3 regions of the Paenibacillus hunanensis genome follow, and region 2 is predicted to be linked to each of the others. Evidence: a T-box and tRNA genes for the amino acid it is inferred to sense, from the RefSeq annotation. Region 2 holds a T-box; the other regions hold tRNA genes.
What was found. The T-box of region 2 lies ahead of metG (methionine--tRNA ligase). A T-box ahead of a tRNA ligase gene usually reads a tRNA of that ligase, here a tRNA-Met.
Positions count from the first base shown of each region.

Region 1: it encodes a tRNA-Met, which carries the amino acid that the T-box ahead of metG (methionine--tRNA ligase) is inferred to sense. The anticodon was not compared.
Region 3: it encodes a tRNA-Met, which carries the amino acid that the T-box ahead of metG (methionine--tRNA ligase) is inferred to sense. The anticodon was not compared.

Region 1 is NZ_CP139194.1:1,513,440-1,516,680, reverse strand. Features, by position in the region: gene SK066_RS06135 (cellulase-like family protein) at 1-553, shown strand, start outside; tRNA gene SK066_RS06130 (tRNA-Pro) at 906-979, opposite strand; tRNA gene SK066_RS06125 (tRNA-Leu) at 987-1,066, opposite strand; tRNA gene SK066_RS06120 (tRNA-Arg) at 1,091-1,167, opposite strand; tRNA gene SK066_RS06115 (tRNA-Gly) at 1,171-1,245, opposite strand; tRNA gene SK066_RS06110 (tRNA-Asp) at 1,302-1,377, opposite strand; tRNA gene SK066_RS06105 (tRNA-Met) at 1,385-1,458, opposite strand; tRNA gene SK066_RS06100 (tRNA-Val) at 1,478-1,553, opposite strand; tRNA gene SK066_RS06095 (tRNA-Glu) at 1,560-1,631, opposite strand; tRNA gene SK066_RS06090 (tRNA-Ser) at 1,723-1,814, opposite strand; tRNA gene SK066_RS06085 (tRNA-Asn) at 1,818-1,893, opposite strand; rRNA gene rrf (5S ribosomal RNA) at 1,932-2,048, opposite strand; rRNA gene SK066_RS06075 (23S ribosomal RNA) at 2,115-3,241, opposite strand, start outside.
Region 2 is NZ_CP139194.1:2,168,320-2,171,560, forward strand. Features, by position in the region: gene SK066_RS08795 (stalk domain-containing protein) at 1-124, shown strand, start outside; gene SK066_RS08800 (Fur family transcriptional regulator) at 467-1,012, shown strand; gene yidD (membrane protein insertion efficiency factor YidD) at 1,009-1,287, shown strand; T-box leader at 1,315-1,566, shown strand; gene metG (methionine--tRNA ligase) at 1,637-3,241, shown strand, end outside.
Region 3 is NZ_CP139194.1:4,797,032-4,800,272, reverse strand. Features, by position in the region: rRNA gene SK066_RS19415 (23S ribosomal RNA) at 1-717, shown strand, start outside; rRNA gene rrf (5S ribosomal RNA) at 784-900, shown strand; tRNA gene SK066_RS19405 (tRNA-Asn) at 939-1,014, shown strand; tRNA gene SK066_RS19400 (tRNA-Ser) at 1,018-1,109, shown strand; tRNA gene SK066_RS19395 (tRNA-Glu) at 1,130-1,201, shown strand; tRNA gene SK066_RS19390 (tRNA-Val) at 1,294-1,369, shown strand; tRNA gene SK066_RS19385 (tRNA-Met) at 1,389-1,462, shown strand; tRNA gene SK066_RS19380 (tRNA-Asp) at 1,470-1,545, shown strand; tRNA gene SK066_RS19375 (tRNA-Phe) at 1,625-1,697, shown strand; tRNA gene SK066_RS19370 (tRNA-Thr) at 1,712-1,787, shown strand; tRNA gene SK066_RS19365 (tRNA-Tyr) at 1,808-1,892, shown strand; tRNA gene SK066_RS19360 (tRNA-Trp) at 1,900-1,973, shown strand; tRNA gene SK066_RS19355 (tRNA-His) at 1,996-2,068, shown strand; tRNA gene SK066_RS19350 (tRNA-Gln) at 2,075-2,149, shown strand; tRNA gene SK066_RS19345 (tRNA-Gly) at 2,168-2,242, shown strand; tRNA gene SK066_RS19340 (tRNA-Cys) at 2,257-2,330, shown strand; tRNA gene SK066_RS19335 (tRNA-Arg) at 2,340-2,413, shown strand; gene SK066_RS19330 (LiaF transmembrane domain-containing protein) at 2,847-3,158, shown strand.

The sequences.
Region 1 (3,241 bases), 650 kb from region 2:
TCATTTCCATCTCTATTTGAAAGGTGTGCTTCAACAGTTAATGGATGCCATGGATCTGGATGAACAGCATGCTCCTTTTCCTAATCCATTCGTACAAAGTCTATTACGTGAAAATGCTCCTTCGATTCAACAATGGCAGCTACCATCAGAGCAAGCGTGGAGATTAGACGGTAATCCTGTAGGTGCCAAAATGCTATACGTACATGATTGGGCTGATCCCGATCGCTGGGATGTATACTTATACGATCACTATGGAGAACATAAACAAGCGATGCTAAACAAAGCAGAAGAACGTCTAACGGAGATTCACGCATGGGCAGAGGAGCAGCATATCCCTGTCGTTGTAGGCGAAGGCTATATCGGTTATACACCACTATATGCAAGCTTTGAAGAAGGTCCTGTAGGAAAGTTTATCGCCGAATATGCTATTCAGCTTGGTATGAAAATGAACTTCTGGGGCATGACACTATGCTCTAATTGTGCACCTCATCACCCATTCTGGCAAGACATCCACTGGCAACAAAAATGGAACCAGTACATTTTAACAAGTTAAATCAATACTTTGATGTATATATGCAGCGATGCATATGCACAACTTAAAATTTTCATGTAATTTCTATGCAAAATGGGCTTCTATATAAGCATGCTCGCTTTTATATAAGTACGCTCAATAATTATCAAGTATATTCGCTCAGTATACGTATTCTACCTATATACGTATCTTTCTCATATAAGAAGTACCTATGTCCATGATACGTACAAACCAATCAAATACATATACATTTTATATAGTGTATATTCAACAATGTACATTCAAAAACTAACCAACCCATTCTCTTATATACAAATAAACTCTTATATAAAATAAAAAGCCATCATTCATTAAGAATGATGGCTTTTCTGTATCGGGATGACACGATTTGAACATGCGACCCCCTGGTCCCAAACCAGGTGCTCTACCAAGCTGAGCTACATCCCGATATAAGTGCCGGTGAAGGGACTCGAACCCCCACGGTTTCCCTCACGATTTTGAGTCGCGCGCGTCTGCCAATTCCGCCACACCGGCAAGTGTGAAAAACTTAAAAATAAATGGCGCGCCCTAAGAGATTCGAACTCCTGACCTTTTGATTCGTAGTCAAACGCTCTATCCAGCTGAGCTAAGGGCGCGTATGGAGCGGACGACGGGAATCGAACCCGCGACCCTCGCCTTGGCAAGGCGATGCTCTACCGCTGAGCCACGTCCGCATACTGCATGTGTTTCTTTGTAATCCTCATTATAACTAAAACTTCTAAATTATAAATGGCGGAACCGACGGGATTTGAACCCGCGATCTCCTGCGTGACAGGCAGGCATGTTAACCCCTACACCACGGTTCCACTTTAATTGCGGGGACAGGATTTGAACCTGTGACCTTCGGGTTATGAGCCCGACGAGCTACCGGACTGCTCCACCCCGCGTCGTCAAATAAAGTCTATATGGTGGAGACTGACGGGATCGAACCGCCGACCCTCTGCTTGTAAGGCAGATGCTCTCCCAGCTGAGCTAAGTCTCCATATTATGACCCGTAGGGGATTCGAACCCCTGTTACCTCCGTGAAAGGGAGGTGTCTTAACCCCTTGACCAACGGGCCTTACTCAAAACAACCTTTATTATCTTAACACAATTCTTACATAATTGCAAGCCTTATTTTACATTTCATTAGTTAATCACTAACGGGCTTCTGGCGGAGAGAGAGGGATTCGAACCCTCGAGACGCTTGTGACGCCTACACGATTTCCAATCGTGCTCCTTCGGCCAACTCGGACACCTCTCCATATGGCTCCCCGAACAGGACTCGAACCTGTGACAACTCGATTAACAGTCGAGTGCTCTACCAACTGAGCTATCAGGGAATATTGTCCGCTCTACAGAGCGGAAGGTCTTACTCTTCGCTTGGCGACGTCCTACTCTCCCAGGACCCTGCGGTCCAAGTACCATTGGCGCTGGAGGGCTTAACGGTCGTGTTCGGGATGGGTACGTGTGGAACCCCTCCGCCATCATCACCAAACGTTCTTGCTACAGGTTGATCACCTGAAAACTGAATCCGAAACGAATCATCGCGTATTTAGAAAGATAGGATAAGCCCTCGACCGATTAGTATTGGTCAGCTCCATGCATTGCTGCACTTCCACCTCCAACCTATCTACCTCGTCGTCTTCAAGGGGTCTTACTAATTGGGAAATCTCATCTTGAGGGGGGCTTCACGCTTAGATGCTTTCAGCGCTTATCCCTTCCGCACGTAGCTACCCAGCGATGCTCCTGGCGGAACAACTGGTACACCAGCGGTGCGTCCATCCCGGTCCTCTCGTACTAAGGACAGCTCCTCTCAAATTTCCTACGCCCACGACAGATAGGGACCGAACTGTCTCACGACGTTCTGAACCCAGCTCGCGTACCGCTTTAATGGGCGAACAGCCCAACCCTTGGGACCTACTTCAGCCCCAGGATGCGATGAGCCGACATCGAGGTGCCAAACCTCCCCGTCGATGTGGACTCTTGGGGGAGATAAGCCTGTTATCCCCAGGGTAGCTTTTATCCGTTGAGCGATGGCCCTTCCATGCGGTACCACCGGATCACTAAGCCCGACTTTCGTCCCTGCTCGACTTGTAGGTCTCGCAGTCAAGCTCCCTTTTGCCTTTGCACTCTTCGAATGATTTCCAACCATTCTGAGGGAACCTTAGGGCGCCTCCGTTACATTTTAGGAGGCGACCGCCCCAGTCAAACTGCCCACCTGACACGGTCCCCGTACCGGATCACGGTACTAGGTTAGAACTCAGATGCGATCAGGGTGGTATCCCAACGGCGCCTCCAAGGAAGCTTGCGCTCCCTCTTCGTAGGCTCCCACCTATCCTGTACAAATCGCACCCCAGTTCAATATCAAGCTGCAGTAAAGCTCCATGGGGTCTTTCCGTCTTGTCGCGGGTAACCTGCATCTTCACAGGTATTAAAATTTCACCGGATCTCTCGTTGAGACAGCGCCCAAATCGTTACGCCATTCGTGCGGGTCAGAATTTACCTGACAAGGAATTTCGCTACCTTAGGACCGTTATAGTTACGGCCGCCGTTTACTGGGGCTTCGGTTCATAGCTTCGCTTGCGCTAACCACTCCCCTTAACCTTCCAGCACCGGGCAGGCGTCAGCCCGTATACTTCGCCTTGCGGCTTCGCACAGACCTGTGTTTTTGCTAAACAGTCGCTTGGG
Region 2 (3,241 bases):
TGTTGTTCTCTACCGTACAGGCGCATTGGATACAGAAGCAGTCGAAATCTGGTTCACAGCTGCACCGGGTAGTAACCTGCCGGTTAACCTGCTGTTCAACCAGTTGCCTGCGAAAAAGCAATAATACCCGTACAACAATATAGAGCAGAGATAAAGACAGGTTAGCACCGAATACGCTATCTGAGTATCTCGCACTGATCGATGGTCAATAGGTGATACTTATCGATACTTTTGCTCAACATCAACGGAGTCGCTCAGGCGGCTCCGTTTTTTATATACTTTCTTTTAAAATTCGATACGATTCCACTATAAATATTCGGCACAGCGATTATTTTGGTGTATAATAGTTATGATTACGAATAGTGAATATGAGGTGTACAGAAGCGCTGTATACGGTTATTTACTTGAATTGAGCATCCGGCAGTTATTGTAACCTGTACCGGAATAATGACAGGAGGAGACACTCATGCTGTCTACAGAACAGATTATTGACATCATGTCCAAGCAAGGGCTACGCATTACCGATCAGCGTCGTACGCTGGCACGGCTTTTTGCTGAGGCGCCGGGGTATCTGACGGCGAAGGACGTTTATGAATATATGGAGCGTAAATATAGTGGACTCAGCTTTGATACGGTGTATCGGAATTTACGTGTCATGCAGGAGCTTGGTGTACTGGAGCAGATTGTATTTGAGGATGGCGTGAAGTTTAAAAGTCATTGCAGTCAGGATCATCATCACCATCATATGATCTGCTTGCAATGCGAAAAAACGTATCCGATCGCTTTTTGTCCGATGGATATGACGGATATGCCAGAGCAATTTGAAGTGATTCGCCACAAGTTCGAGGTATTCGGCTACTGCAAGGATTGTCGTGCGCAGCTTGGCAGTCTGCCAGGGGAGTCGGGTCATGCAACAGGTGGCGACGGCAAGGAAGGCCCAGCCCTGCATATGAAGAAAAGCGCGCTCGCAACCGCTGCTGCCGGTGAATCTGTGGCAGGAAAAAGTCAGTGAATAAGCCGCAGAAATGGAGCCGGCGTGCGGTGCAGGTGCCCATCCATTTTTATCGTAAATGTATTTCACCGCTCAAGCCGCCGAGCTGTCGTTTTTACCCGACCTGCTCTCAGTATGCGCTGGAAGCGATCGAGGTACATGGTGTGCTAAAGGGAAGCTGGCTTGCAGCGGTACGTATTAGTAAATGTCATCCGTTTCATCCGGGTGGTATTGACCTGGTGCCACCTGTACGTGAACGGAAGCGCACATCGCTTGACAGTGCTGACATCGATTAGGTATATTGAAGAGCATAGGAAGATCATAGACATCCAGTGAACGGATAAGTATACAGAATAGGCACAGTGCAGAGAGCCGGAGTTGCTGCGAACCGGTCTGGGAGCCGCTGTAGAAGATGGTCCGGGAGGAACTGAAGTCGAGCGAAGCGGGATGACCGTGCGTAAGGCTACAGCGTGAGCCAGCGTTAATGGCTAGCCTGAACAGGCTAACGAGCCTGCTTTTCGTAAGAAAGCGGGGAAGTTGGGTGGTAACACGTGAGCACAGCTCTCGTCCCATAGGGGCGAGGGCTTTTTTGTGTCTGTATAGCCTGCTGTAGCTGTTGATCCATTTTATCAAGGAGGGGTATTTATGCCAGAAGAGAACAAGACATTTTATATTACAACACCGATCTATTATCCGAGTGATAAGCTTCATATCGGTCATGCCTACACAACGGTTGCAGGCGATGCGATGGCACGCTACAAGCGATTGAGAGGCTATGACGTCCGTTATTTGACCGGTACAGATGAGCATGGTCAGAAGATTGAACGTAAGGCTGCCGAGAAAGGACAGACACCACAGCAATTCGTGGATGGCATTGTTGAGGGGATCAAGAGTCTGTGGGATAAGCTGGACATCTCGTATGATGACTTTATCCGTACAACCGAGCAACGTCACAAGGATGTCGTACAAAACATCTTTGACCGTCTGTTAGAGCAAGGCGATATTTATAAAGGGGAATACGAGGGCTGGTATAGTATTCCGGATGAAACCTTTTACACGGAGACACAGCTTGTTGATATCGAGCGTAATGATAAAGGCGAAGTGATCGGCGGTAAAAGCCCGGATAGCGGTCATCCAGTAGAGCTGGTAAAAGAAGCATCCTACTTCTTCCGTATGAGCAAATATGCGGATCGTCTGCTGCAATACTATCAGGATCATCCTGATTTTATTCAGCCGGAATCACGCAAAAACGAAATGATTAATAACTTTATCAAACCAGGTCTGGAAGATCTGGCTGTGTCCCGTACAACATTTGACTGGGGCGTTAAGGTTAAAAATGATCCTAAGCATGTCGTCTACGTATGGATCGATGCGTTGTCCAACTATATTACAGCGCTTGGCTATGGTAGCGACAATGAAGAGCTGTTCAACAAGTTCTGGCCAGCAGATATTCATCTGGTCGGTAAAGAAATCGTACGTTTCCATACGATCTATTGGCCGATTATGCTGATGGCACTTGATCTGCCATTGCCGAAAAAAGTATTTGGTCATGGTTGGCTGCTAATGAAGGACGGTAAAATGTCCAAGTCCAAAGGCAATGTAGTTGACCCAGTTACACTGATCGACCGTTACGGTCTGGATTCCCTGCGTTACTATTTGCTGCGTGAGGTGCCATTCGGCTCTGACGGTACATTTACACCGGAAAGCTTCGTCGATCGCGTGAACTCCGATCTGGCAAACGACCTGGGTAACCTGCTGAATCGTTCAGTAGCGATGATCGATAAATATTGTAGCGGCATTGTGCCTGCTTATGGTGGTGCAGTCAACGAAGTTGATGGTACATTGCAGGAGTTTGTCGGACAGACGATTGATAAGATTGAGACCGCTATGGAGAAGCTGGAATTCTCAGTGGCACTCACAGCAATCAGTCAATTGATCAGCCGTACGAACAAATATATCGACGAAACTCAGCCATGGGTGCTGGCGAAGGATGAAGCGAACCGTCCGCAACTGGATTCAGTTATGTATCATCTTGCCGAATCGCTACGCATTATCTCTATCGTATTGCAGCCATTCCTGACTCGCGCACCACAGCAGATTCGTGAGCAGATCGGTGTTACAGATGGAGAGCTGACAACATGGGATAGCACTCGTCAATTTGGTCTTGTGCCTGCTGGAACGAAGGTAGCGAAGGGCGATCCGATCTTCCCACGTCTGGATGCGAAGGAAGAGGTTGCCTATATCGTGGAA
Region 3 (3,241 bases), 2.6 Mb from region 2:
CACCCTGATCGCATCTGAGTTCTAACCTGGTACCGTGATCCGGTACGGGGACCGTGTCAGGTGGGCAGTTTGACTGGGGCGGTCGCCTCCTAAAATGTAACGGAGGCGCCCTAAGGTTCCCTCAGAATGGTTGGAAATCATTCGAAGAGTGCAAAGGCAAAAGGGAGCTTGACTGCGAGACCTACAAGTCGAGCAGGGACGAAAGTCGGGCTTAGTGATCCGGTGGTACCGCATGGAAGGGCCATCGCTCAACGGATAAAAGCTACCCTGGGGATAACAGGCTTATCTCCCCCAAGAGTCCACATCGACGGGGAGGTTTGGCACCTCGATGTCGGCTCATCGCATCCTGGGGCTGAAGTAGGTCCCAAGGGTTGGGCTGTTCGCCCATTAAAGCGGTACGCGAGCTGGGTTCAGAACGTCGTGAGACAGTTCGGTCCCTATCTGTCGTGGGCGTAGGAAATTTGAGAGGAGCTGTCCTTAGTACGAGAGGACCGGGATGGACGCACCGCTGGTGTACCAGTTGTTCCGCCAGGAGCATCGCTGGGTAGCTACGTGCGGAAGGGATAAGCGCTGAAAGCATCTAAGCGTGAAGCCCCCCTCAAGATGAGATTTCCCAATATGTAAGACCCCTTGAAGACGACGAGGTAGATAGGTTGGAGGTGGAAGTGCAGCAATGCATGGAGCTGACCAATACTAATCGGTCGAGGGCTTATCCTATTTTTCTAAACACGCGATGATTCGTTTCGGATTCAGTTTTCAGGTGATCAACCTGTAGCAAGAACGTTTGGTGATGATGGCGGAGGGGTTCCACACGTACCCATCCCGAACACGACCGTTAAGCCCTCCAGCGCCAATGGTACTTGGACCGCAGGGTCCTGGGAGAGTAGGACGTCGCCAAGCGAAGAGTAAGACCTTCCGCTCTGTAGAGCGGACAATATTCCCTGATAGCTCAGTTGGTAGAGCACTCGACTGTTAATCGAGTTGTCACAGGTTCGAGTCCTGTTCGGGGAGCCATATGGAGAGGTGTCCGAGTTGGCCGAAGGAGCACGATTGGAAATCGTGTAGGCGTCACAAGCGTCTCGAGGGTTCGAATCCCTCTCTCTCCGCCATAATGCTTCTTTTATAGTAAGGCCCGTTGGTCAAGGGGTTAAGACACCTCCCTTTCACGGAGGTAACAGGGGTTCGAATCCCCTACGGGTCATATTCTTTTATAAGAATTACAAGAAGAATTGTACATATTGATCGATTTGACATCGGCTTTGAAATAATGATACAATCTATCTTGTGTCCCATGGAGACTTAGCTCAGCTGGGAGAGCATCTGCCTTACAAGCAGAGGGTCGGCGGTTCGATCCCGTCAGTCTCCACCATATAGACTTTATTTGACGACGCGGGGTGGAGCAGTCCGGTAGCTCGTCGGGCTCATAACCCGAAGGTCACAGGTTCAAATCCTGTCCCCGCAATTAAAGTGGAACCGTGGTGTAGGGGTTAACATGCCTGCCTGTCACGCAGGAGATCGCGGGTTCAAATCCCGTCGGTTCCGCCATTTATATCTTAGGCTCGTATTGACTATCGGTCATCTTGGATCGTAACAAAGAGTCGACACATAGAAGTACATCAGTTACGGCTCGGTAGCTCAGTCGGTAGAGCAGAGGACTGAAAATCCTCGTGTCGGCGGTTCGATTCCGTCCCGAGCCATCTTTACAAAATATGCCGGTGTAGCTCAGTTGGTAGAGCAACTGACTTGTAATCAGTAGGTCGGGGGTTCAAATCCTCTCGCCGGCACCATTTTTTCTTTTTCTTCATATGGAGGCTTAGCGAAGTGGCCAAACGCAGCAGACTGTAAATCTGTTCTCTCTGAGTTCGGTGGTTCGAATCCATCAGCCTCCACCAGTTTTATAGGGGCATAGTTTAAAGGTAGAACAGCGGTCTCCAAAACCGTTAGTGTGGGTTCAATTCCTGCTGCCCCTGCCAATTTTTTTTGTCAATTTATATGGCGGTCGTGGCGAAGGGGTTAACGCATCGGACTGTGACTCCGACATTCGCGGGTTCAATTCCCGTCGATCGCCCTTTATAGGGGATTAGCCAAGCGGTAAGGCAACGGACTTTGACTCCGTCACGCATAGGTTCGAATCCTATATCCCCTGCCATATCTTTTCATTCAGTTAGCGGACGTGGCTCAGCGGTAGAGCATCGCCTTGCCAAGGCGAGGGTCGCGGGTTCGATTCCCGTCGTCCGCTCCATTTTAATTTTATACGGCGCCATAGCCAAGTGGTAAGGCACAGCTCTGCAAAAGCTTTATCCCCAGTTCGAATCTGGGTGGCGCCTCCAGTATTATTTGCGCCCTTAGCTCAGCTGGATAGAGCGTTTGACTACGAATCAAAAGGTCAGGAGTTCGAATCTCTTAGGGCGCGTTTATAAAAAAGACTCATCTTCTCTGAATTATGTTCAGAAAAGGTGAGTCTTTTTGTTTATCGCTATTTTCTACTACAGAGATAGTACTGTGCATTACATAAGAGCTGGCTAATATTAAAGGTTCCCTACTGTTGCAGTCCAGAACAGTCCCCGTCTAAGGTCTAGGTCAAAATACCATCCGCAGTCCATTTCATGGAGGCGGATATTTTTATAAGATGTAAATATGAAAGACAGCAATGATCATAGTAATGATAACGCAACTCGGGTTGTAATAAAGCGCGCTAAAAGCTACAGCATCCCAAAAGCGAAAGCACCTCAAGAGCTATGAAAGAAAGTCTTTAGAATGTTCAAGCAAAGGTTTCAAGTAATCGTTTAAAGCGAATTACAGTAAATGAGCTGTACTGAGATTCCATTTAAGGGAGGTGAATGACCTTGAATATCAATCGTAAAAGTGTAGCAGCTGTTGGATTGATTGTTATTGGGATTTTGATGGTGTTTGGTAAGTTTTCTCCCATGCTACATAGTCTGATGAGCCACTTGATCGGACTGATCTTCCCTATCGCACTGATCGTGCTTGGCTATTATGCACTTCAAAATGGACGTAAAGTGCTGGGGACGATTTTGGCAGTCATCGGTACACTCGTTATTTTCTCCAAGCTATCGTTTCTGATTGGACCTATGATCGGAATCGCACTCGTAGCTGGAGGCGTATACATGCTGAAAAGTCGTCGTCAAACGTATTAGTCACAACACATGTTAAACGTATTCATAGTAAAGTAGTATAGTGAGATGATCTTCAAATTGTACAATCAACTTTGTATAGATCA